Regions from separate parts of the Pseudomonas sp. EA_35y_Pfl2_R5 genome, predicted to be linked through region 1. Evidence: predicted binding sites of a transcription regulator. Region 1 holds the regulator's gene; the other holds the start of a gene.
The links. Region 1 encodes sigma-54, which starts transcription at its own class of promoters, with help from an activator protein. Its sites were predicted from a motif close to ANTGGCATNNANNTTGCTNT; they were not measured.
Positions count from the first base shown of each region.

Region 2: a site for sigma-54 is predicted at 10,985-11,004, ahead of AACX99_RS08195 (CmpA/NrtA family ABC transporter substrate-binding protein). Genes of this name have one in related genera too.

Region 1 covers NZ_CAXAOW010000007.1:1,811-16,088, reverse strand. Annotated here, with positions in the region: gene AACX99_RS13710 (DUF4198 domain-containing protein) at 1-376, shown strand, start outside; gene hisC (histidinol-phosphate transaminase) at 442-1,494, opposite strand; gene hisD (histidinol dehydrogenase) at 1,606-2,916, opposite strand; gene hisG (ATP phosphoribosyltransferase) at 3,038-3,673, opposite strand; gene murA (UDP-N-acetylglucosamine 1-carboxyvinyltransferase) at 3,678-4,943, opposite strand; gene AACX99_RS13685 (BolA family protein) at 4,956-5,195, opposite strand; gene AACX99_RS13680 (STAS domain-containing protein) at 5,458-5,766, opposite strand; gene AACX99_RS13675 (MlaC/ttg2D family ABC transporter substrate-binding protein) at 5,763-6,395, opposite strand; gene mlaD (outer membrane lipid asymmetry maintenance protein MlaD) at 6,410-6,880, opposite strand; gene mlaE (lipid asymmetry maintenance ABC transporter permease subunit MlaE) at 6,880-7,677, opposite strand; gene AACX99_RS13660 (ATP-binding cassette domain-containing protein) at 7,677-8,486, opposite strand; gene AACX99_RS13655 (KpsF/GutQ family sugar-phosphate isomerase) at 8,733-9,707, shown strand; gene AACX99_RS13650 (KdsC family phosphatase) at 9,707-10,246, shown strand; gene lptC (LPS export ABC transporter periplasmic protein LptC) at 10,254-10,823, shown strand; gene lptA (lipopolysaccharide transport periplasmic protein LptA) at 10,810-11,352, shown strand; gene lptB (LPS export ABC transporter ATP-binding protein) at 11,355-12,080, shown strand; gene AACX99_RS13630 (RNA polymerase factor sigma-54) at 12,218-13,732, shown strand; gene hpf (ribosome hibernation-promoting factor, HPF/YfiA family) at 13,926-14,234, shown strand; gene ptsN (PTS IIA-like nitrogen regulatory protein PtsN) at 14,250-14,278, shown strand, end outside.
Region 2 covers NZ_CAXAOW010000003.1:215,020-229,297, reverse strand. Annotated here, with positions in the region: gene cysS (cysteine--tRNA ligase) at 1-280, opposite strand, end outside; gene AACX99_RS08240 (glutamine--tRNA ligase/YqeY domain fusion protein) at 486-2,150, opposite strand; gene AACX99_RS08235 (peptidylprolyl isomerase) at 2,457-2,951, shown strand; gene lpxH (UDP-2,3-diacylglucosamine diphosphatase) at 2,948-3,667, shown strand; gene AACX99_RS08225 (SPFH domain-containing protein) at 3,776-5,110, shown strand; gene AACX99_RS08220 (tRNA-(ms[2]io[6]A)-hydroxylase) at 5,160-5,765, opposite strand; gene AACX99_RS08215 (universal stress protein) at 6,009-6,872, shown strand; gene AACX99_RS08210 (DUF1289 domain-containing protein) at 6,935-7,411, opposite strand; gene acnB (bifunctional aconitate hydratase 2/2-methylisocitrate dehydratase) at 7,963-10,572, shown strand; gene AACX99_RS08200 (YgdI/YgdR family lipoprotein) at 10,705-10,914, shown strand; gene AACX99_RS08195 (CmpA/NrtA family ABC transporter substrate-binding protein) at 11,130-12,326, shown strand; gene AACX99_RS08190 (ANTAR domain-containing response regulator) at 12,328-12,906, shown strand; gene AACX99_RS08185 (pyridoxal phosphate-dependent decarboxylase family protein) at 13,081-14,278, shown strand, end outside.

The DNA of each region.
Region 1 (14,278 bases):
ATCGCTGCATACCTACAAGTACAGCCTGGCGATTTACCAGGAAGGCGCCAAGCTGCCGAAGCTGGATCAGCTGAAAATGGTCATCCTGCCGGAAGTCGACCCACTCAAGGTCGGCCCAGGTAAACCGTTAGCGGTGCGGGTGCTGGTGGATGGTCAGCCGGCTGCTGGGGTCGAGCTGGTCGGTGACTACCGTGGTGTGCCACACCAGGTCAGCGCCACCACCGATGCCGACGGCCGCGCCCAGGTACTGGTGCGCAACGAAGGGCTGAATATCATCAGCGCGTCGATCAGCCTGCCAGTCAAAGACGATAAGGATATCGAGACGCGCGGCCTATTCACCTCGCTGACCTTCCTCGGCGAAGCGCACCACGAGTAACGCGACTAATAAGTAACAGGCAATAAAAAGCCGGAGCACTGCTCCGGCTTTTCTATGGCTGCAATTTACAGACTCTGCAGGGCATCCAGCAGCGCCTGGTTCTGCTGCGGCGTGCCAATAGTGATACGCAGAAACTGGGCAATCCGCTGCTGTTTGAAGTGACGCACAATCACGCCCTGCTCACGCAGCCCGGCGGCCAGTGTCGCGGCATCCTTACCCGGATGGCGGGCAAACACAAAGTTCGCCGCCGACGGCAACACCGCAAAGCCCAGCTTCTCCAGCCCAGCCACTACATCTTCGCGGCTTTCGATCACGCGCTGGCAGGTCTTCTCGAAGTACGCCTTGTCCTCGAACGCCGCCGCCGCACCGGCAATCGCCATACGGTCCAGCGGATAGGAGTTAAAGCTGTTTTTGATCCGCTCCAGGGCCTCGATCAGGTCCGGATGACCGACCGCAATGCCGACCCGCAGCCCGGCCAACGAGCGCGACTTGGACAGGGTCTGGCTGACCAGCAGGTTGGGGTACTTGTCCACCAGACTGATCGCCGTTTCACCGCCAAAGTCGATATAGGCCTCATCGACCAGTACCACGGTATCCGGGTTGGCCTTGAGTAAACGCTCGATGGCCGCCAGCGCTAGGGGGCTGCCGGTCGGTGCGTTGGGATTGGGGAAAATGATGCCGCCATTAGGTCGCGCGTAATCTTCCACGCAAATCTGGAACTGTTCATCCAGCGGTATCTGCACGGAGTCGATGCCATACAGGCCGCAGTACACAGGATAGAAGCTGTAGCTGATATCCGGGAACAGCAGCGGCTGACCATGTTGGAACAAGCCATGGAATGCGTGCGCCAACACCTCGTCGGAGCCATTGCCGACAAATACCTGGGCGGTCTGTACGCCGTAATAATCGGCCACAGCCTGCTTCAAGCGGTCGCTATTGGGGTCCGGGTACAGGCGCAGGTTGTCATTGACCTCGGCCTGCATCGCGGCAATCGCTTTGGGCGACGGGCCGTAGGGGTTCTCGTTGGTGTTCAGCTTGACCAGCTTGGCCAGTTTCGGCTGCTCACCCGGTACATAAGGCACCAGGTCTTTGACGAAGGGGCTCCAGAATTTGCTCATCTGCCCTTCTCTCCTCGAATTCTTCGGTTTGCGTAGGGTGGAAAACCGCGAAGCGGTTGCCACCGGACAAGGCGGTGGACAAACAAAGCGTTGTCCACCCTACAAACAGCATCACGGTTTGATGCGGTACTCGGCGCTACGGGCGTGGGCGGTCAGCGACTCGCCACGGGCCAGCACGCTGGCGACCTTACCCAACTCAGAGGCGCCTTCGGCCGAACAATGGATGATCGACGAACGCTTCTGGAAGTCATACACCCCCAGCGGCGAGGAATAGCGCGCGGTGCCGGAGGTCGGCAGCACGTGATTCGGTCCGGCGCAGTAATCGCCAAGGGCCTCGGCGGTGTAGCGACCCATAAAGATCGCGCCTGCGTGACGAATCAGCGACATGTACTGCTCGGGGTTTTCCACCGAGAGTTCCAGGTGCTCTGGGGCAATGCGATTGGCCACTTCAATGGCCTGGGCCATATCGGCCACCAGAATCAGCGCACCACGGCCTTCCAGGGAGGTGCGTGCTATCGTCTCGCGCTCCAGAGTCGGCAGCAGCTTGGCGATACTCTCAGCCACACGGTCGAGGAAGGCGGCATCCGGGCTGACCAGAATCGACTGAGCGTCTTCGTCGTGCTCGGCCTGGGAGAACAGGTCCATGGCGATCCAGTCCGGGTCGGTCTGGCCGTCGCACACCACCAGGATCTCCGAGGGCCCGGCGATCATGTCGATGCCGACCTTGCCGAATACATGGCGCTTGGCGGTGGCCACGTAGATATTGCCCGGGCCGACTATCTTGTCCACCGGCGGCACGCTCTCGGTGCCATAGGCCAGCGCAGCCACGGCCTGGGCGCCACCGATGCAGAACACCCGATCGACCCCGGCGATGCAGGCCGCCGCCAAAACGATCTCGTTGATCTCGCCACGGGGGGTCGGCACCACCATCACCACGTCCGGCACACCGGCGACCTTGGCCGGGATGGCATTCATCAGCACCGACGAGGGATAGGAGGCCTTGCCTCCCGGCACATAGAGGCCAGCGCGATCCAGCGGGGTGACCTTCTGCCCCAGCACTGTGCCGTCGGCTTCGGTGTAGGTCCAGGAGTCCTGTTTCTGCCGCTCGTGGTAGCTGCGCACGCGCTCGGCGGCTTTCTCCAGGGCGCCGCGCTGCTCCGGCGTGATACGGGTCAGAGCCAGTTCCAGACGCTCGCGCGGCAGAATCAGATCGGCCATTGAGGCGACATCCAGGCCATCGAACTGCTTGGTGAACTCGACCAATGCCGCATCGCCACGCTCGCGCACGGCCTTGATGATATCCAGCACGCGCTGGTTGACCGCATCATCCGAGACACTTTCCCAGCTCAGCAGATGATCCAGATGCTGGGCAAAGTCCTGGTCAGCGGCATTGAGTCGGCGAATAGCGATAGGAGCGGTCATAGCGGGCCTCTTAAATTGGCAAATGCTCAAGCGCCCGTAGAGTAACAACCACTCCGCGCGGGCACCTGAGAATTTTGGCTATAACGCGGATAGGCTAGGCCGCACTGGGCGGCCAACAGACTCAGCGTGGATGTCGCGCTTCGACCGCATCGCGCAGGGTGTCGATCAACGCCTGGATGCGCGCGTGCTGCATCTTCATCGAGGCCTTGTTGACGATCAGCCGCGAACTGATGTGGGCGATCAGCTCCTGGGCTTCTAGACCGTTGGCACGCAAGGTGTTGCCGGTGTCGACCACATCGATGATTTTATCGGACAGACCAACCAACGGGCCCAGTTCCATCGAGCCGTAGAGTTTGATGATATCGACCTGGCGACCCTGCTCGGCGTAGTAACGCTTGGCCACATTGACGAACTTGGTGGCAACCCGCAGCCGGCCTTTCGGCTCGGGCGCACCGACAGCACCGGCAGTCATCAGCTTGCACTGAGCAATACGCAGGTCCAGCGGCTCGTACAAGCCCTGGCCGCCGTATTCCATCAGCACGTCCTTGCCAGCCACGCCGAGGTCCGCCGCACCATGCTCGACATAGGTCGGCACGTCGGTGGCACGTACGATCAACAGACGCACATCATCCAGGGTGGTTGGGATGATCAGCTTGCGGCTTTTATCCGGGTTTTCGGTCGGCTCAATACCCGCCGCCGCCAGCAGCGGCAGGGTGTCATCGAGAATCCGGCCTTTGGAAAGGGCAATAGTCAGCATGGTCTTAGCCCGGCACGCGGCGAATCTTCGCCCCCAGCAACTGCAGTTTTTCCTCGATGCACTCGTAACCACGGTCGATGTGGTAGATGCGGTCGATCAGGGTGTCGCCTTCGGCAATCAGTGCCGAGATCACCAAGCTGGCCGATGCACGTAGATCCGTGGCCATAACGGGGGCGCCCTTGAGCTTTTCAGCACCGGTGACGATGGCGGTGTTGCCTTCTACCTGGATCTGCGCGCCCATACGGATCATTTCATGCACGTGCATAAAGCGGTTTTCGAATACGGTTTCGATCACCGTGCCAGTGCCCTCGGCAATCGCATTGAGGGCAATAAACTGCGCCTGCATATCGGTGGGGAACGCCGGGTACGGAGCAGTACGCAGGTTCACGGCTTTCGGCCGCTTGCCATGCATGTTCAGCTCAATCCAGTCGTTGCCGCAGGTGATTTCCGCACCGGCTTCCTGCAGTTTCGACAGCACTGCTTCCAAGGTAGTCGGATCGGTGTCCTTGACCTTGACCCGGCCGCCCGTGACGGCAGCCGCTACCAGGTAGGTGCCGGTTTCGATACGGTCGGGCATCACGCTGAAACGCGCGCCGTGCAAACGCTCCACGCCATCGATAATGATGGTATCGGTACCAGCGCCGGTTATCTTCGCGCCCATGGCGATCAGGCAGTTAGCCAGGTCAACCACTTCCGGCTCACGCGCGGCGTTTTCCAGCACGCTGCGGCCTTTGGCCAGGGTCGCTGCCATCATGATGTTTTCAGTACCGGTCACACTGACGGTATCGAAGAAGAAATGCGCGCCACGCAAACCGCCTTCCGGTGCCTTGGCCTTGATGTAACCGGCTTCGACATCGATGATCGCGCCCATGGCTTCAAGGCCACGAATGTGCAGGTCAACCGGACGCGAACCGATGGCGCAACCGCCTGGCAGGGCGACTTCGGCATAACCGAAACGCGCCACCATCGGCCCCAGCACCAGGATCGAGGCGCGCATGGTTTTCACCAGCTCATAGGGTGCAACCAGTGTCTTGATCGCCCGCGCGTCGACTTCGACACTGAGCTTCTCGTCGATGATCGGTTCGATACCCATGCGCCCGAACAACTCGATCATGGTGGTGATGTCGTGCAGGTGCGGCAGGTTGCAGATGGTGACAGGCGCGTCACCGAGCAGGGTGGCGGCGAGAATCGGCAGGGCAGAGTTCTTCGCCCCGGAAATGCGGATTTCGCCATCAAGGCGCACACCGCCGGTAATAATCAGTTTGTCCATGATTCTCTCGGTTTAGGAGCGCGCGGCCCAATCGGCACGGCTAAAGAATTTCATACTCACGGCGTGGATGCTGCCATCGGCGATCCAGGCATTGAGGTGAGCGTAAATCTGCTGTTGACGCTTGACCGGGCTGAGAGCGGCCAGCTCATCACTGATCAGGTTCAGCTGAAAGTTGCAGCCTTCGCCTTCAACTTCCACCTGGGTATTCGGCAATTTAGCCTCAAGGAGACTCTTTACTTCTAAGGCCTGCATGCTCAACCTCAATCAATACATGGATTAACGACAGCCGAGCATACGCCCGCGGGTCGGGCATCATACAAAAAAGCCCCTCGCCTGCGAACCCCGCATTATTGCCAGCCGACCGAAACCCTGCTCTGAACCTGTTTACGATCTCGCGAGCTAGAGCCAGACAAGGCAAAAACAGCCGCGGAAGCGGAGTTTACTGGTGTAAATCAGCATTCCGAGGCTGTTTTTAACGCCGGATGGCAGACGCACAGCAGATCGTAGGCAGGTTTCAGGCTTGCAGCGGAAGAATTTCCAGCAGACCACAAACGCCAGCGATCTCACGCATGTCCTTGGGCAGATTGCTCACACCAAGGGTCTTGCCGGCTGCACTGGCGTCACGCATAAACGCCAACAACAGCGATAGCCCGACGCTGCTGGACTTCTCCACACCCGTGCAATCAATCACGCACGCCGCCGCAGGACTGACCTTGAGCAGGCGCGCACCTTGCTCACGCAACGCCGGTGCGCTCAGGTAATCAAGCACACCGACCAGGCTGAACACCCCGGGAGACGCCTCACTGATGCTGGCCTGACTCACGATGCATTTGCCCCCTGGCGGGCTTTGGCAACGGTTTCGGTCCAGTTGTCGATAACCTTGTCCAGGTCATTGCGATTGTCCTGCATGGCCTGGGAAAACTGGTCACGGAACAGTTTGCCGACGTTGATGCCGTTGATGACCACGTTGCGCATCTTCCAGGTGCCATCGAGGCTGACCATGGTGTAGGACAGCGGGTAGACCGTACCCTTGCCGTCCTTGATCTCCATATTTACCGAAGTGCGCTCAGGGTCCTGCTGACCGCTGACCGGCAGCACGCGAATGTCCTGATTGTTGTACTCCAGCAGGGCATTGCCATAGAACTGCATCAGGCTGCGCTTGAAGTTCTCCTGAAAGCGCTGCATCTGCTCGGGCGAGGCCTGGCGTGAGTAACGCACAGTCATCACGCCACGGGAAATCCCGTCGACATCCACCACCGGGCCAAGAATGCTGTTCAGCGCGTTGTAAAACGCGCCTGGATCGGTGCGGTACTGTTCCTTGTTGGCCTTGAGGTCGGCCAGCAGCGTAGTGGTGGTCTCTTGCACCACCTCATGAGCCGCTGGGGCCGCCAACAACGGCAAGGACATGGCCGCCAGGCAGATAAAAAGACCGTTACGCAGTGCCTTGAACATAGTCATTACCTCTATTAATTAGCCTGGTCTTTGTTGACTGAATTGAGCAGAAACTTGCCAATCAGATCTTCCAACACCAATGACGACTGCGTGTCGTGAATGGTGCCGCCATCGCTCAGCACTTCTTCTTCTCCGCCCACGCTAATCCCAACGTATTTCTCACCCAGCAGACCTGCGGTCAGAATCGACGCAGTGGAGTCTGCCGGCAGGTTATCCACGGCATCATCCAAGACCATGGTGACGCGCCCCATATAGCTGTTGCGGTCCAGATCGATCGCAGTGACCTTGCCGATGGTCACACCGGCCATGGTCACTTTCGATCTGACCGTCAAACCGGCGATATTCTCAAAGTGCGCATACACCTTATAGGTATTGTCGCCACTGCCAACGGTCAGGCCGCTGACGCGCAACGCCAACAGCAACAAGGCCAACAACCCGGCCAACAGGAACAAGCCGACACCAATTTCCAGCGTGCGGTTCTGCATCAGAAATCTCCAAACATCAAAGCGGTCAGAATAAAGTCCAGCCCCAATACGGCGAGTGAGGCGTACACCACGGTCTTAGTGGTGGCACGACTAATACCTTCCGAAGTCGGCTCACAGTCATAGCCCTGGAACACGGCGATCCAAGTCACGACAAACGCAAAGACCACGCTCTTAATCACACCATTGAGCACGTCTTCACGAAACGAAACACTGTTTTGCATATTGGCCCAGAACGAGCCCTCATATACGCCCAGCCAGTCGACAGCGACCATCGCCCCACCCCAGATGCCGACCACGCTGAAGATCATCGCCAGCAATGGCATCGAGATAAAGCCAGCCCACAGACGCGGGGCGACGATGTACTTGAGCGGGTCAACGCCGATCATCGCCAGACTCGACAGCTGCTCGGTAGATTTCATATTGCCGATTTCAGCGGTCAGCGCTGAGCCGGCGCGCCCGGCAAACAGCAAGGCAGTCACCACTGGACCCAGCTCACGCAGCAGGGTCAGGGCAACCATTTGCCCCACCGCCTGCTCAGAACCGTATTTGGCCAGAATGCTGAAGCCCTGCAACGACAACACCATGCCGATAAAAATGCCGGACACGACGATGATGGCCAGAGACATCACCCCAACCGAATACAGCTGCTTGATCAATAACTGAAAGCTGTTGCCGGTCGTGCCACGACCAAACAGCGCGCGCAGCAGAAACAGCCCCGAGCGCCCCAGCGTAGCCACCACATCAATACCGGCGCGACCGAACAGGCGCACCCGTTCGAGCACAGATGTCTTGCGCATCAGCGCTCCCCCAGAAGATCGTCGCGGTAATTGGCCGCAGGAAAGTGAAACGGCACAGGACCATCCGGTATGCCCTGCATAAACTGACGCACACGCGGGTTATCCGAATTCATCAACTCGGCTGGGGTGCCCTGCCCCAGCACCTGAGTGTCGCCGACGACATAGATGTAGTCGGCAATGCTCGCGGTTTCCGCGAGATCATGGGACACCACAATGCTGGTAATCCCCAGCGCATCACTGAGCAGACGAATCAGTCGCACCAGAACACCCATGGCTATAGGGTCCTGGCCAACGAAAGGTTCGTCATACATCAGAATCTGCGGATCCAGAGCAATCGCCCGAGCCAGCGCCACGCGACGCTTCATGCCGCCTGACAACTCATCCGGCATCAAGTCCAGAGCACCGCGCAGGCCGACTGCTTGCAACTTCATCAAGACAATGTCGCGAATCATCTCTTCCGGCAGCTGGGTATGCACCCGTAGCGGAAAGGCGACGTTTTCGAACACATCCAAGTCGGTAAACAGCGCACCACTCTGGAACAGTACACCCATCTGCTTGCGCATATCGAACAGCTCGCTGCGCGACAGCGTCGGCAAATTCAGGCCATTGACCCAGACCTCACCCTGGCTCGGCTTGAGTTCGGCAGCAATCAGACGCAGCAAAGTGGTTTTGCCACAACCAGACGGCCCCATAATCCCGGTGACCTTGCCACGGGGAATGCGGATATCGACGTTTTTGAAAATATCCCGCTCACCGCGTTTAAAGCTGACGTTCTTCAGCTCAACTGCATACGGGTTCTCGGCGCTCATCTGGACTCCTTGCTCAACGCTTGCCTGACTGACGCATCGCCCGGAACAAAGGGCACTACGGATCATCGAACGTACCGAAAATGGCCGCGAACTATACCACCGAGGTATTCGCCGCCCAAGGCTGAAGGTGTTGCCAGAGATAAGCACCGCACAGTTCCGACAAACAACTCGACACTGGAAATACTGGGCAGGCGCACCTTTACCGTTATAATCGGCAGCTTTTAGCCCGTACGCCGCAGAGAAGTCATGAGCCAGTCCACCGATCTGATCCAGTCAGCGCAACGCACCATCCGCTTGGAGCTCGAAGCCATCCAGGACCTGCTGGCACGTATCAACGGTGATTTTGTGCGGGCCTGCGAGCTGATTCTCGCCAGCAAAGGCCGCGTCGTGGTGGTCGGCATGGGCAAATCCGGCCACGTCGGCAACAAGATTGCCGCCACCCTGGCCAGCACCGGCACCACTGCGTTTTTTGTGCATCCGGCCGAAGCGAGCCATGGCGACATGGGCATGATCACCCGCGATGACGTGGTGCTGGCCCTGTCCAACTCCGGCTCTACCGCAGAAATCGTTACCCTTCTGCCGCTTATAAAGCGCCTTGGCATCCGCCTGATCAGCATGACCGGCAACCCGGAGTCGCCACTGGCCAAGGCAGCCGAAGTCAACCTGGACGCCCGCGTATCCCAGGAAGCCTGCCCACTGAACCTGGCACCAACCTCTTCCACTACGGTATCGCTGGTACTCGGCGACGCCCTGGCCATCGCTCTGCTGGAAGCCCGCGGCTTTACCGCCGAAGATTTCGCATTCTCCCACCCCGGCGGTGCATTGGGCCGACGCCTGCTGCTCAAGGTGGAAAACGTTATGCACGCTGGCGACAGCCTGCCGCGCGTAAAACGCGGCACCTCGCTGCGCGACGCGCTGCTGGAAATGACCCAAAAAGGCCTGGGCATGACAGTGGTCACCGAGGACGATGGTCGCCTGGCCGGGATCTTCACCGACGGCGATCTGCGCCGTACCCTGGACCGCAACATCGACGTGCGCCAGACCATTATCGATGACGTAATGACCGCCCACGGCAAGACCGCCCGCGCGGAAATGCTTGCGGCAGAGGCTTTGAAAATCATGGAAGACCACAAGATCAGCTCACTGGTGGTGATCGACGACAACGACCTACCTGTAGGCGCCCTGAACATGCACGACCTGCTTCGCGCCGGAGTGATGTGATGAGCCTTGACCTGACTAACCCCGACCTACTGCAGCGCGCCCAGGCCATCAAGCTGGCGATATTTGATGTCGACGGCGTGCTCACCGACGGTAAGCTGTACTTTCTGGTCGACGGCAGCGAATTCAAGACCTTCAACACCCTTGATGGCCATGGCATCAAGATGCTGATCAATTCCGGCGTGCGCACCGCGATTATCAGCGGCCGCAAAACCCCCGTGGTTGAACGCCGCGCGCAGAACCTGGGGATTCAACACCTGTATCAGGGCCGCGAAGACAAGCTGGTGGTGCTCGATGAGCTACTCGGCGAACTGGGCCTAGACTATGCACAAGTCGCATACCTCGGTGACGACCTGCCCGATCTGCCGGTGATCCGCCGCGTAGGCCTCGGCATGGCAGTCGCCAGCGCCGACGGCTTTGTTCGCCAGCATGCCCACGGGATTACCCGCGCTCGCGGGGGCGAAGGCGCTGCACGCGAGTTCTGCGAACTGATCATGCACGCCCAAGGCACCCTTGAAGCCGCTCAAGCCGCATACTTATAGGCCAACCATGCCCCGCAAGTTATTCAACATTGCTCTGTTCGCCTTTGTCGCACTGCTGGTCGCAGCCCTCGGCTACTGGAACCTCAGCCCCGAAAGCTTCAACCAGCAGACGCACAGCGCTGCAGCTGAAAGCACCATCGACTTTTACGCCACTAACACCTACACCGTGCAATACCAGGCCGACGGCAAACTGCACTACGAGCTGACGACCGACAAGGTCGAGCACGTCAAGACCAGCGACATCACCCTGATGACCAGCCCGAACATGAACCTGTTCCGCGGCACCGAGCTGCCCTGGAAAATCCGCAGCGAGCGCGGTGAAGTGTCGCCAGGCGGCGTTGAAGTCGAACTGATCGACAAGGTGCGCGTTGAGCGTACAGATGCCAAAGGCCGTCCGACCATCCTCACCACCAGCCGCCTGACCGTATTCCCCGAGAAGGAATATGCGCAGACCCAGCAAGCCGTTAGAATCGACGCGGCCAATGGGGTGACCACGGCAAAAGGAATGAAAGCGTACATGAATGACGGCAGGATGCTCCTGCTGTCCAACGTAAGAGGTCAGCATGAGGCTCGTTAACACCCTCCCCCTACTACTCAGCCTCAGCGCCGCACTCGGAAGTGTCAGCGCCTGGGCACTGCCATCCGACCGCGAACAGCCGATCCGCATCCAGGCCGATAGCGCGGAACTCGATGACAAACAAGGCGTTGCCGTCTATCGCGGCGACGTAGTCATTACTCAGGGCACCATGAAGGTCACTGGCGACACAGTGACCATCACCCAGAATGCCCAGGGCGATGTCGAGGTATTTACCTCGGTCGGCAAGCCGGCCTACTACGAGCAACTGCCGTCAGCCGACAAGCAGATCGTCAAGGCCTACGGCCTGACCATCCAGTACTTTATGGCCAACGAGCGCGTGGTACTGATCGACCAGGCCAAGGTGATTCAGGAAGGCAACACCTTCGAAGGCGAGAAAATCGTCTATGACACCCAACGCCAGATCGTTAACGCCGGCCGCGCCACAGGCACCAACGTCACCGCGCCACGTCCGCGCATCGACATGGTGATCCAGCCGAAGAACAAACCAGCCGACCAGCAGGCGCAGTAATAATGGCCACATTGAAAGCCCAACACCTGGCGAAGAGCTACAAAGGCCGCCAGGTCGTGCGCGACGTTAGCCTGAGCATCGATAGCGGGCAGATCGTCGGCCTGCTTGGCCCCAACGGCGCCGGCAAGACCACCTGTTTCTACATGATCGTCGGCTTGGTACAGGCCGATCAGGGCCGCGTGTTGATCGACGACCTCGATGTTAGCCACCAGCCGATGCATGGCCGCGCTCGCGCCGGCATCGGCTACCTGCCGCAGGAAGCCTCAATTTTCCGCAAGCTCAGCGTGGCCGACAACATCATGGCCATCCTGGAGACCCGCAAGGATCTTGACGGCCCTACACGCCGCAAAGAACTCGAAGGCCTGCTGCAGGAATTCCATATCAGCCATATCCGCGACAACCTCGGCATGAGCCTGTCCGGCGGTGAGCGCCGCCGCGTGGAAATTGCCCGCGCCCTGGCGACTAATCCCAAGTTCATCCTGCTAGACGAACCGTTCGCCGGCGTCGATCCTATTTCGGTAGGCGATATCAAGCAGATCATCCACCACCTCAAGGCCAAGGGTATCGGCGTGTTGATCACCGACCACAACGTGCGCGAGACCCTGGACATCTGCGAAACCGCCTATATCGTCAGCGATGGCCAACTGATCGCCGAAGGTGATGCCGAGACCATTCTGGCTAACCAGACAGTGAAAGAAGTTTACCTGGGGCATGAGTTCAGGCTGTAGCTACAGCTTTTCTCAAGCCGACTGCAGCCAAGGCTAGGCAAAACCTTTAAAGTCAGGCATATAATTTGCTTCCTAGTGGCGCTTTTTGAAAACGCCCTGTAGTGGATTGCGCACGACGCCGGTAAATAAGGTCTGCAATGAAACCATCGCTAGTCCTGAGAATGGGCCAGCAGCTGACGATGACACCGCAGCTGCAACAGGCCATCCGCCTGCTCCAATTGTCTACCTTGGATCTGCAACAAGAGATCCAGGAGGCCTTGGAGTCCAACCCGATGCTCGAACGCCAGGAAGATGGCGATGATTTCGACAATTCGGACCCCATGGCCGATGGAGCAGAAAGCGCCAGCCCCAGCGAACAGCCCGAAGCGCCCTATCAGGAAACCAGCTACCAGGAAGCCACGCAGACCGTGGACAACCTGGAAGAAGGTGATTGGGGCGAGCGTATCCCCAACGAGCTGCCCGTCGACACCGCCTGGGAAGACATCTACCAGACCAGCGCCAGCAGCCTGCCCAGTAGCAGCAACGATGACGACGAGTGGGATTTCACCACCCGCACCTCGAGCGGCGAAAGCTTGCAAAGCCACTTGCTGTGGCAACTCAATCTGGCACCAATGTCGGACAAGGACCGCCTGATTGCCGTCACCTTGATCGACTGCATCAACCAGCAGGGCTATCTGGAAGAAACCCTGGAAGAGGTGGTCGAAGCCTTCGACCCGGAGCTGGACATCGAGCTCGATGAAGTCGAAGCCGTGCTGCACCGCATTCAGCAGTTCGAGCCAACCGGTATCGCCGCGCGCAACCTGGGCGAATGCCTGCTTCTGCAACTGCGTCAGCTGCCAGCAAAAACTCCGTGGCTGAGCGAAGCCCAGCGCCTGGCCAACGACTATCTCGACTTGCTCGGCAGTCGCGACTACAGCCAGCTGATGCGCCGCATGAAGCTCAAGGAAGACGAGCTGCGCCAGGTTATCGACCTGATCCAGAGCCTCAACCCGCGCCCTGGCTCGCAGATCGAGTCCAGCGAGCCGGAATACGTGGTGCCTGACGTCATCGTGCGCAAGCACAACGAGCGCTGGCTGGTGGAACTCAACCAGGAAGCCATGCCGCGCCTGCGGGTCAACGCGCAATACGCCGGTTTTGTGAAACGTGCCGACTCCAGCGCCGACAACACCTTTATGCGCAACCAGCTGCAAGAAGCACGCTGGTTTATCAAGAGCCTGCAAAGCCGCAACGAAACCCTGATGAAGGTCGCCACGCAGATCGTCGAGCATCAGCGCGGCTTCCTCGATTACGGCGACGAGGCGATGAAACCCCTGGTGCTGCACGATATTGCCGAAGCTGTAGGCATGCATGAATCGACCATTTCGCGGGTGACCACGCAGAAATTCATGCACACCCCGCGTGGTATTTACGAGCTGAAATACTTCTTCTCCAGCCACGTCAGCACGTCCGAAGGTGGTGAATGCTCGTCCACCGCGATCCGTGCCATCATCAAAAAACTGGTCGCCGCGGAAAATGCGAAAAAGCCGTTGAGTGACAGCAAGATCGCTGGTTTACTGGAAGCACAGGGCATTCAAGTCGCTCGCCGCACGGTCGCCAAGTACCGTGAATCCCTCGGAATAGCGCCATCCAGTGAGCGCAAACGATTGATCTAAGGCAGCACGAAGAAGGAAGACAACTACTCGTACAGAATATGCCCAGGTCTCGCCTTTTCGCATATGCAGCCATACTGTCAGCATGCAATTAGCGACCGTGCCAGGCTCGTTCTACCAGAGTCTTCCACGCCACAGTGTTCCGGCGGCAGGCCTCTCGCCTGCCTCTTACACACGGCAACAAGGAGAAAGCGGTATGCAAGTCAACATCAGTGGACACCAGCTGGATGTGACCGACGCCCTACGCGACTACATCGCCGAAAAACTCGGCCGATTGGAGCGCCACTTCGACAAGATTACCAACGTGCAAGTCATCATGGAGGTCGAGAAGCTCAAACAGAAAATCGAAGCGACCCTGCACATTGCTGGCGGCGAAGTCGTCGCCAACGCCGAGCATGAAGACATGTACGCAGCCATCGATCTACTGACAGACAAACTCGACCGACAACTCATCAAACACAAGGAAAAACAGCTCGACCGCCAACAGGGCGCTATGGCCCGCTGACGTCGTCTATCTCCTATGATCCGACTTGAAACTATCCTGACCCC
Region 2 (14,278 bases), on a different contig from region 1:
CGATCATGCGTTCGGTCAGCACGTCGAACGGCTCATCGTTCTCCCGGGCGCGATTGATGATCTTGTCTTCGATGTCGGTGATGTTGCGCACGTAGGTCAGGTCATAACCGCTGAAGCGCAACCACCGGGTTACCAGATCAAAGGCCACCATGCTGCGGCCGTGGCCGATATGGCAGTAGTCGTATACGGTCATGCCGCACACGTACATGCGCACCTTGTTACCGTCCAGCGGCTTGAAGACTTCTTTGCTTTTGGTCAGCGTGTTGTAGATCGAGAGCATCGGCATTCCTTGGAAAACCACGGGCCGGCATACCGGCCCGGTTCTAATCAGAGCGACTGGGCACTAGAGCCTGTTTCGGATCTGGCGAGCTAGAGCGATACAAGGCAAAAATGGCCGAGGAAGCGGAGTTTACAGCTGTAAATGAGCATTCCGAGGCCATTTTTAACGCAGTATTGCCGACGCGCAGCAGATCCGAGACAGACTCTTAGGCCCAGGAGTCACGCAACGTCACGGTACGGTTAAACACCGGCGCACCCGGCTTGCTGTCCTTCATATCGGCGCAGAAGTAGCCTTCACGCTCGAACTGGAAACGCTCTTCCGGTGCAGCTTCGGCCAGCGATGGCTCAGCGCGACAGCCCTTGAGCACTACCAACGAATCCGGGTTGATGTTGTCGAGGAAGCTGCCGCCCTCTTCGTCTTTCTCCGGGTTGGCAGAGCGGAACAGGCGGTCATACAGACGCACTTCGCACTCAACGCTTTCGGCTGCCGGCACCCAGTGGATCACACCCTTGACCTTGCGGCCTTCAGGGTTCTTGCCCAGGGTGTTCTCGTCATAGCTGCAGCGCAGTTCGACGATATTGCCTTCGGCATCCTTGATGGCTTCGTCGGCGCGGATCACGTAGCTACCACGCAGACGCGCTTCGCCACCGGGGATCAAACGCTTGAAGCCGGCCGGCGGGACTTCTTCGAAGTCGCTGGCGTCAATATAAATCTCACGGCTAAACGGCAGCACGCGTAGGCCCATATCCTGCTTCGGATGGCGCGGCAGTTCGAGGTTCTCGACCTTATCTTCCGGGTAGTTGGTGATCACTACTTTCAGCGGTTTGAGTACGCACATGGCACGAGCCGCGTTGGCGTCGAGATCATCACGAATAGCGAATTCCAGCATGCCAACATCGACCACGCCGCCGGCGCGGTTGACGCCGATCATGTCGCAGAAGGTACGGATCGATGCAGGGGTGTAGCCACGGCGACGGAAGCCCGAGAGGGTCGACATACGCGGGTCGTCCCAGCCATTAACGTGCTTTTCATCAACCAGCTGCTTGAGCTTGCGCTTGCTGGTGATGGTGTAGTTCAGGTTCAGACGAGCGAATTCGTACTGACGCGGCTGCGCCGGGACTGGCAGTTGCGCCAAGAACCACTCGTAAAGCGGACGATGATCTTCAAACTCCAAGGTGCAGATTGAATGCGTCACGCCTTCGATGGCATCCGACTGCCCGTGGGTAAAGTCATAGCTCGGGTAGATGCACCACTTATCACCCGTTTGGTGATGATGGGCATGACGAATACGATAGAGAATCGGATCGCGCAAGTTGATGTTCGGCGAGGCCATGTCGATCTTCGCGCGCAGCGAGCGGGCACCATCGGCGAACTCGCCTGCTTTCATGCGGGCAAACAGATCAAGGTTCTCCTCAACGCTGCGCTCACGGAACGGGCTGTTCTTGCCCGGCTCGGTGAGGTTGCCGCGGTAGGCGCGCATTTCTTCGGCGTCCAGGTCGCAGACAAAGGCCTTGCCCGCCTTGATCAGCTCAATGGCCCAGGCATGCAGCTGGTCAAAATAGTTGGAGGCATAGCGCTCCTCGCCAGCCCACTGAAAGCCCAGCCACTGCACGTCGCTCTTGATCGCGTCGATATATTCCTGGTCTTCCTTGGCCGGGTTGGTGTCATCAAAACGCAGATTGCACTCGCCACCCATTTCCTTGGCCAGGCCGAAGTTCAGGCAGATCGACTTGGCGTGGCCAATATGCAGGTAGCCATTGGGCTCCGGCGGGAAGCGGGTGATGATTTTCGCGTGCTTACCGGCATCCAGATCGGCCTGGACGATGGGACGAAGAAAGTTAGCGGCGGCGACAGTTTCTGGCTTGCTCATGGGGTCCTTGGCGAGTGCGTGGCACGTTTCAGAGCCTGTTCACAACCTTGCGAGCTAGAGCTAAACGGTGGCGAAAATAGCCGAGGAAGCGGAGTTTACGAGTGTAAATGAGCATTCCGAGGTGGTTTTCAACGCCGTTTAGCCAACGCGCAGCAGGTTGCGTACAGGCTCTCAGGGTAGGCCGGCTTATACAAAGCGCTTATCATAGCCGAAGCTGTCAACCCCCTGACAGGCCCAAGAACCGCTGCAATGCCCTTTGCTGGAAATTCAGCGGCTCACGGATTTATCGACAGAGCGATTACCTCCATGATCAAGCTGCACACCAACCACGGCGTTATCACCCTTAACCTGTTCGAAGACAAAGCCCCGGAAACCGTGGCCAACTTCAAGCAGTACGTCTCGGAAGGCCACTACGACAACACGGTATTCCACCGCGTAATCAGCAACTTCATGATCCAGGGCGGCGGTTTCGAGCCGGGCATGAAGCAGAAAACCACCCGCGCACCGATCAAGAACGAAGCCAACAACGGCGTCGCCAACAAGATCGGCACCGTAGCCATGGCCCGTACCATGGAGCCGCATTCGGCCAGCGCACAGTTCTTTATCAACGTTGGCGACAACAGCTTCCTCAACCACAGCGCGCCGACCGTACAAGGCTGGGGCTATGCAGTGTTCGGTGAAGTAGTTGAAGGCATGGACGTGGTCAACGCCATCAAGGCCGTTGCCACCACCAGCAAATCCGGCCACCAGGATGTACCGGTTGATGACGTAATCATCGAGCGTGCCGAGATCGTTGAGTGATTCTACTGATCTCCGATCTGCATCTTGAACAGGAACGCCCGGATATCAGCCGGGCGTTCCTGCATTTTCTCGAAACCCGCGCGGCTCAGGCTCAGGCGCTGTATATCCTGGGCGACTTCTTCGAAGTGTGGATCGGTGACGATGCCATCAGCCCTTTCCAGCGCTCGATTGCCCAGGCCCTGCGCCAACTCAGCGAGCGTGGTACGCGCATCTATTTGATGCATGGCAATCGCGACTTCTTGATCGGCAAAGCCTTCTGCCGCGAAGCGGGCTGCACGTTGTTGCCCGACCCTTGCGTGATTGAACTGAATGGCGAGCGCGTGCTGCTGATGCACGGCGACAGCCTGTGCACTCAGGACATTGGCTACATGAAGCTGCGCCGTTGGCTGCGCAACCCGATCTCACTGTTTATCCTGCGCAACCTACCGTTGAGTACTCGGCAAAAACTGGCGCGCAAGCTGCGCAATGAAAGCCGCACGCAAACGCGGATGAAAGCCAGCGAGATTGTCGATGTCACCCCGGATGAAGTGCCGCACATCATGGCCGAGCACGGCGTACGTACGCTGATTCACGGCCATACCCATCGCCCCGCCACACATCAGTTACAGGTCAACGGCCAACCCGCCCAACGCATTGTGCTTGGCGACTGGGATAAACAAGGCTGGGCACTGCAGGCAGACCGCCAAGGCTTGCAGCAAAGCGCCTTCGATCTGTAACCCGCGTGAACTTTGATAGCGCGCACAAAGTGCCGCCCTGCACCCCCTTGACGGATTTTGCGCCGGTCCTCAGGATCAGCGCCCTCAAAATGCCATCAGGGACCGATCATGCTGCTCAGCAAGGAACATCTTTTTAAATACGCCATCGCGCCGGTTGCAGTTATTGCGCTCAGCTTTGTCACCTTCAACAGTGTGTTCTTCTATAACGAAGCCGGTTTCGCCACCCATGTGCGGACCATCTTCGGCGAAGAGAAAGTGGTCGACGACGTTGGCTATGCCACCAAATGGTTCGGCCGCGCCACTGCCTGGAAGAAGGCCCTGAGTGTGCAATCGGTACTCACCGAAGCCCTGGCCATCGATGACAGCAGCGACAATGATTCTCTCGGCGCGACCATCGAAGCCTTCCCCATCGTGTTTCTCGGCAACGTCGACGCCAAGGTCGAGTCATCCGCACGCTTTCGCCTACCGGCGGGTGAACAGTTCCTGAAGATCGCCCAGGAATACCGTAATCCAGAAAATTTCATCAAAACTGCTCTGGTGCCGGCTATCAAGGAAACCCTACAGGCCACCGCCTCATTGATGAGCGCTGACGATTTCTACGCCGGCGCGCGTAGCGAGTTCGCCGCTGAGTTCGAGAACCAGCTCAATGACGGCCTCTACCTGATCAAGCGCAAGGAAATCCGCGGCCCGCGCGGTCATCAGCCAAGCCAGACCGCCATCCTGCAAGCCGGCACCGAACAGGGCGCATTCGGCGACAACAATGTCAGCCAGTTCATCACTGAAAAGGTGATGGACAGCAAGGGCATCCCTGTACGCAAACAGCAGCAGTTCCGCAAATATGGCGTTGAGGTGGTCGAGGCGCGCATCACTAACGTCGATCCCAACCCGCAATACAAACAGCGCATGGTCAAAGTGCAGCAAGCCTTGGCTGAGCTGGCGGTTGCGCGGCAGAACCGCTTGAAGGAAGAGGAAGAAAAGCTGCTGGTGACCGCCCGCGGTGAAAAGGAGGTGGAAGCGCGCCGCCAGGAAACCCTGCGTGATCAGATCGAGCGCACCACCCAAGCGGAAACCGAAAAACAACTGGCACGGATCAACGCCGAGCGCGAAAAAGGCCGGGCCGAGATCGAGAAGCAGACCGCCGAACTGCTACGCGACAAGGCGGCGATCACCGCCGATGCGACAAAAATCACCGCTGACGCCGAAGCCTACGCCCGCGAAGCGGTGATCAAGGCCGATGGCGCACTGCAACCCAAGTTGGATGCCCTGATCGAAATTAACAAGGTCTGGGCACAGGCAGCCGCGCAAGCCCCAGTACCTAGCGTAATGATGGGCGGCAGCAATGACGGCGCAAGCAGCCGCCAGGATGAAATTGGCCAGCTGATGGGCGTACTGGCCACCAAGGCGGCGCGCGATCTGGCGCTAGACCTGAAAGTGCAGCAGTAAGCACCGCACACGGCCTACAAAAAAGCGCCCTACTGGGCGCTTTTTTGTTTTAGAGCGGCGGCACACCGCTGTGAAAGCGGAACTCAGTGTCCGGAAACTCGATCAGCTCGCGCTCGGCCACCCTCACCCGTTCGATGGCCTGGTCTACATCACGCGCCTCGCCGTACTGATAAGCCAGTTTCAGGTAGTTCTGAAAGTGCCGCGCCTCGCTTTTCAGCAAGCCGAAGTAGAACTTGCCCAGTTCTTCATCCAAGTGCGGCACCAGGGCCTCGAAGCGTTCGCAACTGCGTGCCTCGATAAAGGCGCCCACCACCAGGGTGTCCACCAGTTTGTGCGGCTCATGGGTGCGCACCACCTTACGCAGGCCTGAGGCGTAGCGCGCCGCCGAGACTGGGCGCAGGCCGATCTTGCGGCGCTTCATGATGCGCAGCACCTGCTCATGGTGCACCAGCTCCTCACGGGCCAGACGCGACATGGCGTTGAGTAGGTCGACGTAGGTGCTGTACTTGGCCATCAGGCTCAGCGCAGTGCTCGCGGCCTTGAATTCGCAGTTTTTATGGTCGATCAACAGGGTCTGCTGGTCCGCCAAAGCGGCGGTGATCCAGCCATCCGGCGTGCGGCAGCCGAGAAACTCGTGAATTTCCGGCAGGTTCATGGGCGCACGCTCGGCGTCCGGCCGTGCCAGGGCTGATGAGTGGCGCAACGCAGCAAATTATCGATTTCGGCTAACAGATACATAAATTCACAAAAATGGGCGGGCTTGGATGGTGCGGCTTGAAGGCCGTCATTATACGAATGAGCGCGCGAACAGCCACTCGATTGACACCGATCAAGCAGCAAGCCAGTGGCGGCGATCTATAGTGATAAACAGTACAACTGACTGCACATGGAGATGATCATGCAAGCTATTCGCAGCATTTTGGTAGTGATGGAGCCCAATCACACGGAAGACTTGGCCCTGAAACGCGCCAAACTGATTGCTGGCGTTACTCAATCGCACCTGCACTTACTGGTGTGCGACAAGAAAAGTGATCACAGCGGCTACCTGCGCGATCTTACCGGCTTGCTCAACGGCGAAGGCTTCAGCACCACCAGCCAACAGGCCTGGGATGAAAACCTGCACCAGACCATCATCAACGTGCAGCAAGCCGAGGGCTGCGGCCTGGTGATCAAGCAGCACTTCCCCGATAACCCGCTGAAAAAAGCCCTGCTCACCCCCGATGACTGGAAACTGCTGCGCTACTGTCCGGCGCCGGTGCTGATGGTGAAAACCGAAAAATCCTGGGCCGGCACTGCCATCCTGGCGGCGGTCGATGTCGGTAATGCCGACAGCGAACACCGCACCCTGCACACCAGCATCGTCAGCCATGGCTTTGATATCGCCGCCCTGGCCAAGGCCGAACTGCATGTGATCAGCGCCCACCCGACGCCCATGCTTTCTGCTGCCGACCCGACTTTCCAGCTCAAGGAAACCATCGAGGCGCGCTACCGCGAGCAATGCAAAGCGTTCCAAGCTGAATACGAGATCAGTGATGAGCGCCTGCATATCGCCGAAGGCCCGGCCGATGTGCTGATCCCCCAGGCTGCGCACCGCCTCAACGCTGGCGTGACGGTGATCGGCACCGTGGCGCGCACCGGAATTTCCGGCGCGCTGATTGGCAATACAGCTGAGGTAATTCTCGACTCGCTGGAAAGCGACATCCTGGTGCTCAAGCCGGACGACATCATCGCCCACCTGGAAGAGCTGGTCGCCCAGCGCTAACTCAACTGCAGCTCAACAAAAAAGCCGCCTAAACAGGCGGCTTTTTCATTTAAAAGACCTACTCAGACTCTTATCTCCAGCCCTTCGAGGAGAAAGCGCGGCGCTATATAGCGCTCGTAATGCGCCTCGGACAGCAGAAAGAACTCGCGATCAATCGCGTCACGCAATTCCGGCAGGCTCCAATAGCGAAACTCTGGCAGCAGCACCATGCCATAAGCCTCCAACTGACTGATTACCCGCGCGCCACGGGCGATCAGCTGGTAGGCCCAGCAATACGGCGATTGCTGCGGCACAAAGCGAATCCTGCGTTGTTCCAGCTGCATCCGTAGGCGATCCGCATCGAAAACCTCCACTTTAGCCGCCATAACCTGCACCAACAGCACCTCTAGGCGCAGCCACACGGCGCGCTTTTCTTCGTCGTTATAGCCGTTCCAGTTGATCACCTCATGATGGAAGCGCTTGCAGCCACGGCAGACCAAATCGCCGTACACAGTGGAACACAGGCCGACACAAGGGGTTTTGATACGTTGGTTGGACATAACGAAAGGCATGGGTACTGGCGGACAGGCTGGCATCTTAACAGGCCGCTGAAAAATGTAGCGAGCCGACAGCAAGGCAAGGTGACGTCAGCTGAAGAGGCGCAATGTACGAGCTGTACATGAGCACTCTGAAGCTGACTTCAACGCCGCATTGCCGAGTGCAGTAACTTTTCAGCGGCCTGTTAGCCCTTTGTCTAAGGCAGATTCCCCCCATATAAGCGGGGCCTTTGGCTTAACTTTGTCAAAGCTTTCCAGTAGAATCGGCCGGCCTTTTAGAGGCAGCAACGTCCGTTGGAAGCTGTTTTCAAAGCGTCACGAGCACAGTCAATCCTGCAGGTTCGATGTTGGTGCTGACCCTTGAGCCACCCTTCAAGTGTCGGCACCAGCCCTCATCCAGCCCATCCTGCCGGCGTAAAACTTTGAAAACAGCTTCTGCAAGAAAGCAGCACAACCTCGGCTGAACGGCCCATAAAGCCAAGAAGCGCCTGGTTTGTTGTTTTCTGGATCGCGTCCCGGACAACTCTTTGGGACCACTGATGAGGGTAATAACTGTGCTTGAAGCCTATCGCAAACATGTAGCAGAGCGTGCCGCTCAGGGTATCGTGCCCCAGCCGCTGAACGCCGAACAAACCGCAGGCCTGATCGAGCTGCTAAAAACCCCGCCCGCTGGCGAAGAAGCCTTTCTCCTCGACCTGATCACCAACCGCGTGCCGCCTGGCGTCGACGAAGCCGCCTACGTCAAGGCCGGTTTCCTCTCTGCCCTTGCCAAAGGCGAAGCCACTTCCCCGCTGATCGACAAGAAGCACGCCGTTGAGCTGCTCGGCACCATGCAGGGCGGCTACAACATCGCCACCCTGGTTGAGCTGCTCGACGACAGCGAACTGGCTGCCGTGACTGCCGAGCAACTGAAGCACACCCTGCTGATGTTCGATGCCTTCCACGACGTCGCGGAAAAAGCCAAGAACGGTAACGCTCACGCCAAAGGCGTGCTGCAATCCTGGGCTGACGGCGAGTGGTTCAAAAACCGCCCGACCCTGGCCGACAAGATCAGCCTGCGCGTATTCAAGGTGACTGGCGAAACCAACACCGACGACCTGTCGCCGGCTCCAGACGCCTGGTCGCGCCCGGATATCCCGCTGCACGCCCTGGCCATGCTGAAAATGGCCCGTGACGGCATCGTGCCGGACGAGCAAGGCGTCACCGGCCCGATGAAGCAGATCGAAGCCATGCGCGGCGAAGGTTTCCCGATTGCCTACGTCGGAGACGTAGTCGGCACCGGTTCCTCGCGTAAATCCGCCACCAACTCGGTGCTGTGGTTCTTCGGCGACGACATCCCGTACGTGCCGAACAAGCGTGCGGGCGGCTTCTGCTTCGGCAGCAAAATTGCCCCGATCTTCTACAACACCATGGAAGATGCCGGCGCTCTGCCGATCGAATTCGACGTTTCCAACATGCATATGGGCGACGTGATCGACCTCTATCCGCATGCTGGCAAAGTCTGCAAGCACGGCACCGACGAAGTCCTGACCACCTTCGAAATGAAGACTCCGGTACTGCTCGACGAAGTCCGCGCTGGCGGCCGTATCCCGCTGATCATCGGTCGCGGTCTGACCGAGAAAGCGCGCGCCGAACTGGGCCTGGGCCCAACCGACCTGTTCAAGCTGCCGGAGCCACCTGCTGCTAGCACCAAGGGTTTCACCCTGGCGCAGAAAATGGTCGGCAAGGCCTGCGGTCTGGCGGAAGGCAAAGGCGTGCGTCCTGGCACCTACTGCGAACCGAAGATGACCACCGTCGGCTCCCAGGACACCACTGGCCCGATGACCCGCGATGAGCTGAAAGACCTGGCTTGCCTGGGCTTCTCCGCTGACCTGGTGATGCAGTCGTTCTGCCACACCGCGGCTTATCCGAAGCCAATCGACGTCACCACCCACCACACCCTGCCGGATTTCATCCGCACCCGTGGCGGCGTGTCCCTGCGTCCTGGCGACGGCATCATCCACAGCTGGCTGAACCGCATGCTGCTGCCGGATACCGTCGGCACTGGTGGCGACTCGCACACCCGCTTCCCAATCGGCATCTCCTTCCCAGCCGGTTCCGGTCTGGTTGCCTTCGCCGCTGCCACTGGCGTAATGCCGCTGGACATGCCGGAGTCGGTACTGGTGCGCTTCAAGGGCAAACTGCAACCGGGCATCACCCTGCGTGACCTGGTCCATGCCATCCCTTACGTGGCCATCCAGAAAGGCCTGCTGACCGTCGAGAAGAAAGGCAAGAAGAACATCTTCTCCGGCCGCATCCTCGAGATCGAAGGTCTGGACGAGCTGACCGTTGAACAGGCGTTCGAGCTGTCCGACGCCTCCGCCGAGCGCTCCGCCGCCGGTTGCACCATCAAGCTGCCGGAAAAGGCTATTGCCGAATACCTGCAATCGAACATCACCCTGCTGCGCTGGATGATCAGCGAAGGCTACGGCGATGCCCGCACCATGGAACGTCGCGCCCAAGCGATGGAAGCCTGGTTGGCCGATCCGAAGCTGATGGAAGCCGACAAGGACGCCGAGTACGCCGAAATCATCGAAATCGACCTGGCCGATATCAACGAGCCGGTGCTCTGCGCACCGAACGACCCGGACGACGCGCGTCTGCTGTCCTCCGTTCAGGGCGAGAAGATCGACGAAGTGTTTATCGGTTCGTGCATGACCAACATCGGTCACTTCCGTGCGGCCGGTAAGTTGCTGGAAAAAGTCGACGGCACCCTGCCGACTCGTCTGTGGCTGTCGCCGCCGACCAAGATGGACCAGCATCAGCTGACCGAAGAAGGCTACTACGGCATCTACGGCAAAGCCGGCGCGCGCATGGAAATGCCGGGCTGCTCGCTGTGCATGGGTAACCAGGCACGCGTTGAGGCGAACTCCACCGTGGTGTCGACCTCCACCCGTAACTTCCCCAACCGTTTGGGCGATGGTGCCAACGTCTACCTGGCTTCGGCCGAGTTGGCCGCTGTTGCAGCCATCACCGGCAAACTGCCGACTGTTGAGGAATACATGGTCTACGCGAAGAAAATCGACACCATGGCAGCGGACGTATACCGCTACCTGAGTTTCGACCAGATCGCCGAGTTCCGTGAAGCCGCTGCGAACGCCCAGATCCCGGTCGTTCAAGCCTAAGCGTTACCCGCGTCAGAGAAGCCCCGCCTAGTGCGGGGCTTTTTCTTGCTGCCTGGCTTGCCAGGCAAAGCCCAGCAGCTACCTTCTGACATGGGGGTGCAACAATGCACCACGGACTATCAGGAGAGGCTAATGAAGCACTGGATTATTGCCGCACTCTGCGTGCTCAGCCTGGCCGGCTGCAGCAGTGAATACATCATCAGCACTACCGACGGGCAGTTACTGACCAGCGATGGGAAGCCGAAGCTGGATAAAGGCACTGGCATGATCGAATTCACCGACAGCGAAGGCCGTAAACAGCAAATCCCGCAAAGCTCGGTTAGGCAAATGCTGGAGCGTTAAGGCAACTCTTCCAGATCCAAAGCAAACCCCGCTACGGCGGGGTTTGTTCTGCCTGTAGCCCAGCCCGTGCTCTGGCATACGCCTTGCTATGAGTTAAGGCATTAGCCTTTCCAACGGCGGAATCGGCTTGAATAGACAATGGTGTCGTTCTAATCGCAGATGGAAGTCGGCGGTTGGTACGGCACCTTTTTGTGTGGGCACAGGAAAAACGCATCATGATTGAGCACGACATCAGCCGCAGCGATACACCAGAGAAACCGGCACTGAATATCGGCTTTATGGCCCTCACAGACGCTGCATCGGTCATTGTGGCTGCCACCCAAGGCTTCGCCGAGAAGCATGGCTTGACGCTTAACCTGCAGCGCCAGGCATCCTGGGCCACTCTGCGCGATAAACTGCTAAGCGGCGAGCTGGATGCGGCCCATAGCCTCTACGGCCTGATCTATGGTGTGCAACTGGGCCTCGGTGGCGCGCCTGCCACCGATATGGCGGTGCTGATGGGCCTCAATCAGAACGGTCAGAGCATCAACTTGTCGCCCGCCTTGCAAGCCGCTGGCGTGAGCACTGGCAGCGCATTGGCGCAACGCGCGCACCAGTCTGGCGCAAAACTGACCTTCGCCCAAACCTTCCCCACCGGCACCCACGCCATGTGGCTGAATTACTGGCTCGCCAGCCAGGGCATTCACCCGCTCAGCGATGTCGACAGCGTCGTCGTACCGCCACCGCAAATGCTCGCCCACCTCAAGGCCCGGCGTATCGATGGCTTCTGCGTCGGCGAACCCTGGAGCGCCCAGGCAGTGGATGAACAGATGGGCTGCACCCTGACCACTAGCCAGGCGATCTGGCCCGATCACCCGGAAAAAGTCCTGGGTTGTACCCGTGAGTTTGCTGAACAACACCCCAACAGCGCTCGCGCCTTGATCATGGCGATGCTGGAGGCCAGCCGGTTTATCGATGAAAGCGAGGAAAACCAGCGCAGCACCGCGCAACTGCTCAGTGGTAGCGAGTATGTCGACGCGCCGCTGTCAGCGATCCAGCCGCGCTTTCTCGGCCAGTACCAGGACGGCCTCGGCCATGCTTGGCAGGACGCCCATCCACTACGCTTTCACGCAGGCGGCGCGGTCAACCAGCCCTACCTGTCCGATGGCATGTGGTTTATGACCCAGTTCCGCCGCTGGGGCCTGCTGCGCGAAGATCCAGACTACCTGGTCATCGCTCGCCAAGTGCAGCAGCTAGACCTCTATCGCCAGGCTGCCGAAGCACTCGGTATTGATATACCAAGTGACATGCGCAGCAGCCAGTTGCTCGACGGCCAAGTCTGGGACGGCAGTGACCCAGCCGGCTACGCGCGCAGTTTTGCCTTGCATGCCCTGACCGATGCCCCACTCAGCGCCCAACAGGAGAGCCGTTAACATGCTGCGCATCCTGCTGATCAACGACACTGCGAAGAAGGTCGGCCGCCTGAAAACTGCCCTGACCGAAGCCGGTTTCGAGGTCATCGATGAATCCGGCCTGACCATCGACCTGCCGGAACGGGTCGAGGCTGTGCGCCCTGATGTGATTCTGATCGACACCGAATCGCCGAGCCGCGACGTGATGGAACAGGTAGTGCTGGTCAGCCGCGATCTACCGCGGCCGATTGTCATGTTCACCGACGAGCACGACCCCGGCGTGATGCGCCAAGCGATCCAGAGCGGCGTCAGCGCCTATATCGTCGAAGGCATCCACGCCCAGCGCCTGCAGCCGATTCTCGATGTGGCCATGGCCCGCTTCGAGAGCGACCAGGCGCTGCGTGCACAACTGCAGGCACGTGATGCCCAGTTGGCCGAACGCAAGCGCATCGAGTTGGCCAAAGGCCTGCTGATGAAGATGAAGAGCTGCGATGAGGAACAGGCCTACACGCTGATGCGCCGTCAGGCCATGAGCCGCCAGCAAAAACTGGCGCAGGTGGCCGAACAGATCATCGCCATGCATGACATGCTCGGCGGATGAGAACACCGGAGCCCGGCCTAGGGGCCACAACTGTATCGGTCAACGCGGCACTGTTACCCCATCAGTGCCGTAGCTGCTTCAACTGTATGGCTCACTCCCAGCAACTGTGTATCTGCGCTGGCAGGCCCTGACTGGCTAAGGTGAAGGCATCCATCGCCCATCGCCGAGAACGTCATGCCCACCTCCCATGAAGAACGCCAACTACTGGCCGACGCGGATCGCCGCGCTCTCGGCTATTACGATGGCATCGACAGCCGTCCGGTCTACCCCTCACCCTCCGCCATCGCCGCGCTGCTGGCCTTCGAGCAGCCCTTACCCGAACAGGGCCTGAATGATCAGGAGGTGCTACGCCAGCTGGACGAAATCGGCTCGCCCGCCACCGTGGCCAGCAACGGCCCGCGCTACTTCGGCTTCGTCATCGGCGCCACGCTGCCGGCTGCCGCAGCGGCGGAACGCCTGGTGCTGGCATGGGACCAGTGCGCGTCCTCCTTCGACAATGCCCCGGTCGCCGATGTGCTGGAGCGCACCGCCGGACGCTGGGTGCTGGAGGCCCTCGATCTGCCACGCAGCAGCGCCGTCGGCTTCGGCACCAGCGCCACCGCCTGCACCCTGGCCAGCCTGTCGGCCGCCCGCCGCGCGCTACTGGCGCGCAAGGGCTGGGACTTTGATGGTGATGGCCTGATCGGCGCGCCGGAAGTACGCGTGGTGGTCTCCGCCACCTGCCACATCACGGTGAAGAAGGCCCTACGCATACTTGGCTTCGGGATGAACCGGCTGATCGTCGCCCCCACCGATGCCGAGGGCCGCATCGACCCGGCGCAGCTGCCGACCCTGGATGACCTGAGCATCCTCTGCCTGCAGGCCGGAGAGGTGAACACCGGCGAGTTCGACCCCTTCGCCGAGCTGATTCCCAAAGCCAAAGCCCCCGGCGCTTGGGTGCATGTGGACGGCGCCTTCGGCCTGTGGGCCCGCGCCTCCTCTTCTGCGCATCTGGCCACTGGTGTGGAGTTGGCCGACAGCTGGACCTGCGACGGCCACAAATGGCTGAACACACCCTACGACGGCGCCATGGCCATCTGCCGTGATGCCGATGCCCTGGCCACGGCGATGAATAGCGACGCCGCCTATGCCAGCGCGAGCAAGGATGCGCAGAAAAACCTGACGCTGGAGTTTTCCCGCCGCGCCCGTGGCGTAGCAATCTGGGCGGCCCTCGCCAACCTTGGCCGCGATGGCCTGCGCGAACTGATCGACCGGCATATTCGCCAAGCCGGCCAGTTGGCCGAACACCTGCGCGATGGCGGTTACCCGCTGCTCAACCGCGTGGTACTCAACCAAGTGCTGGTACGCGGGGATAGCGACGCACAGACCGTGG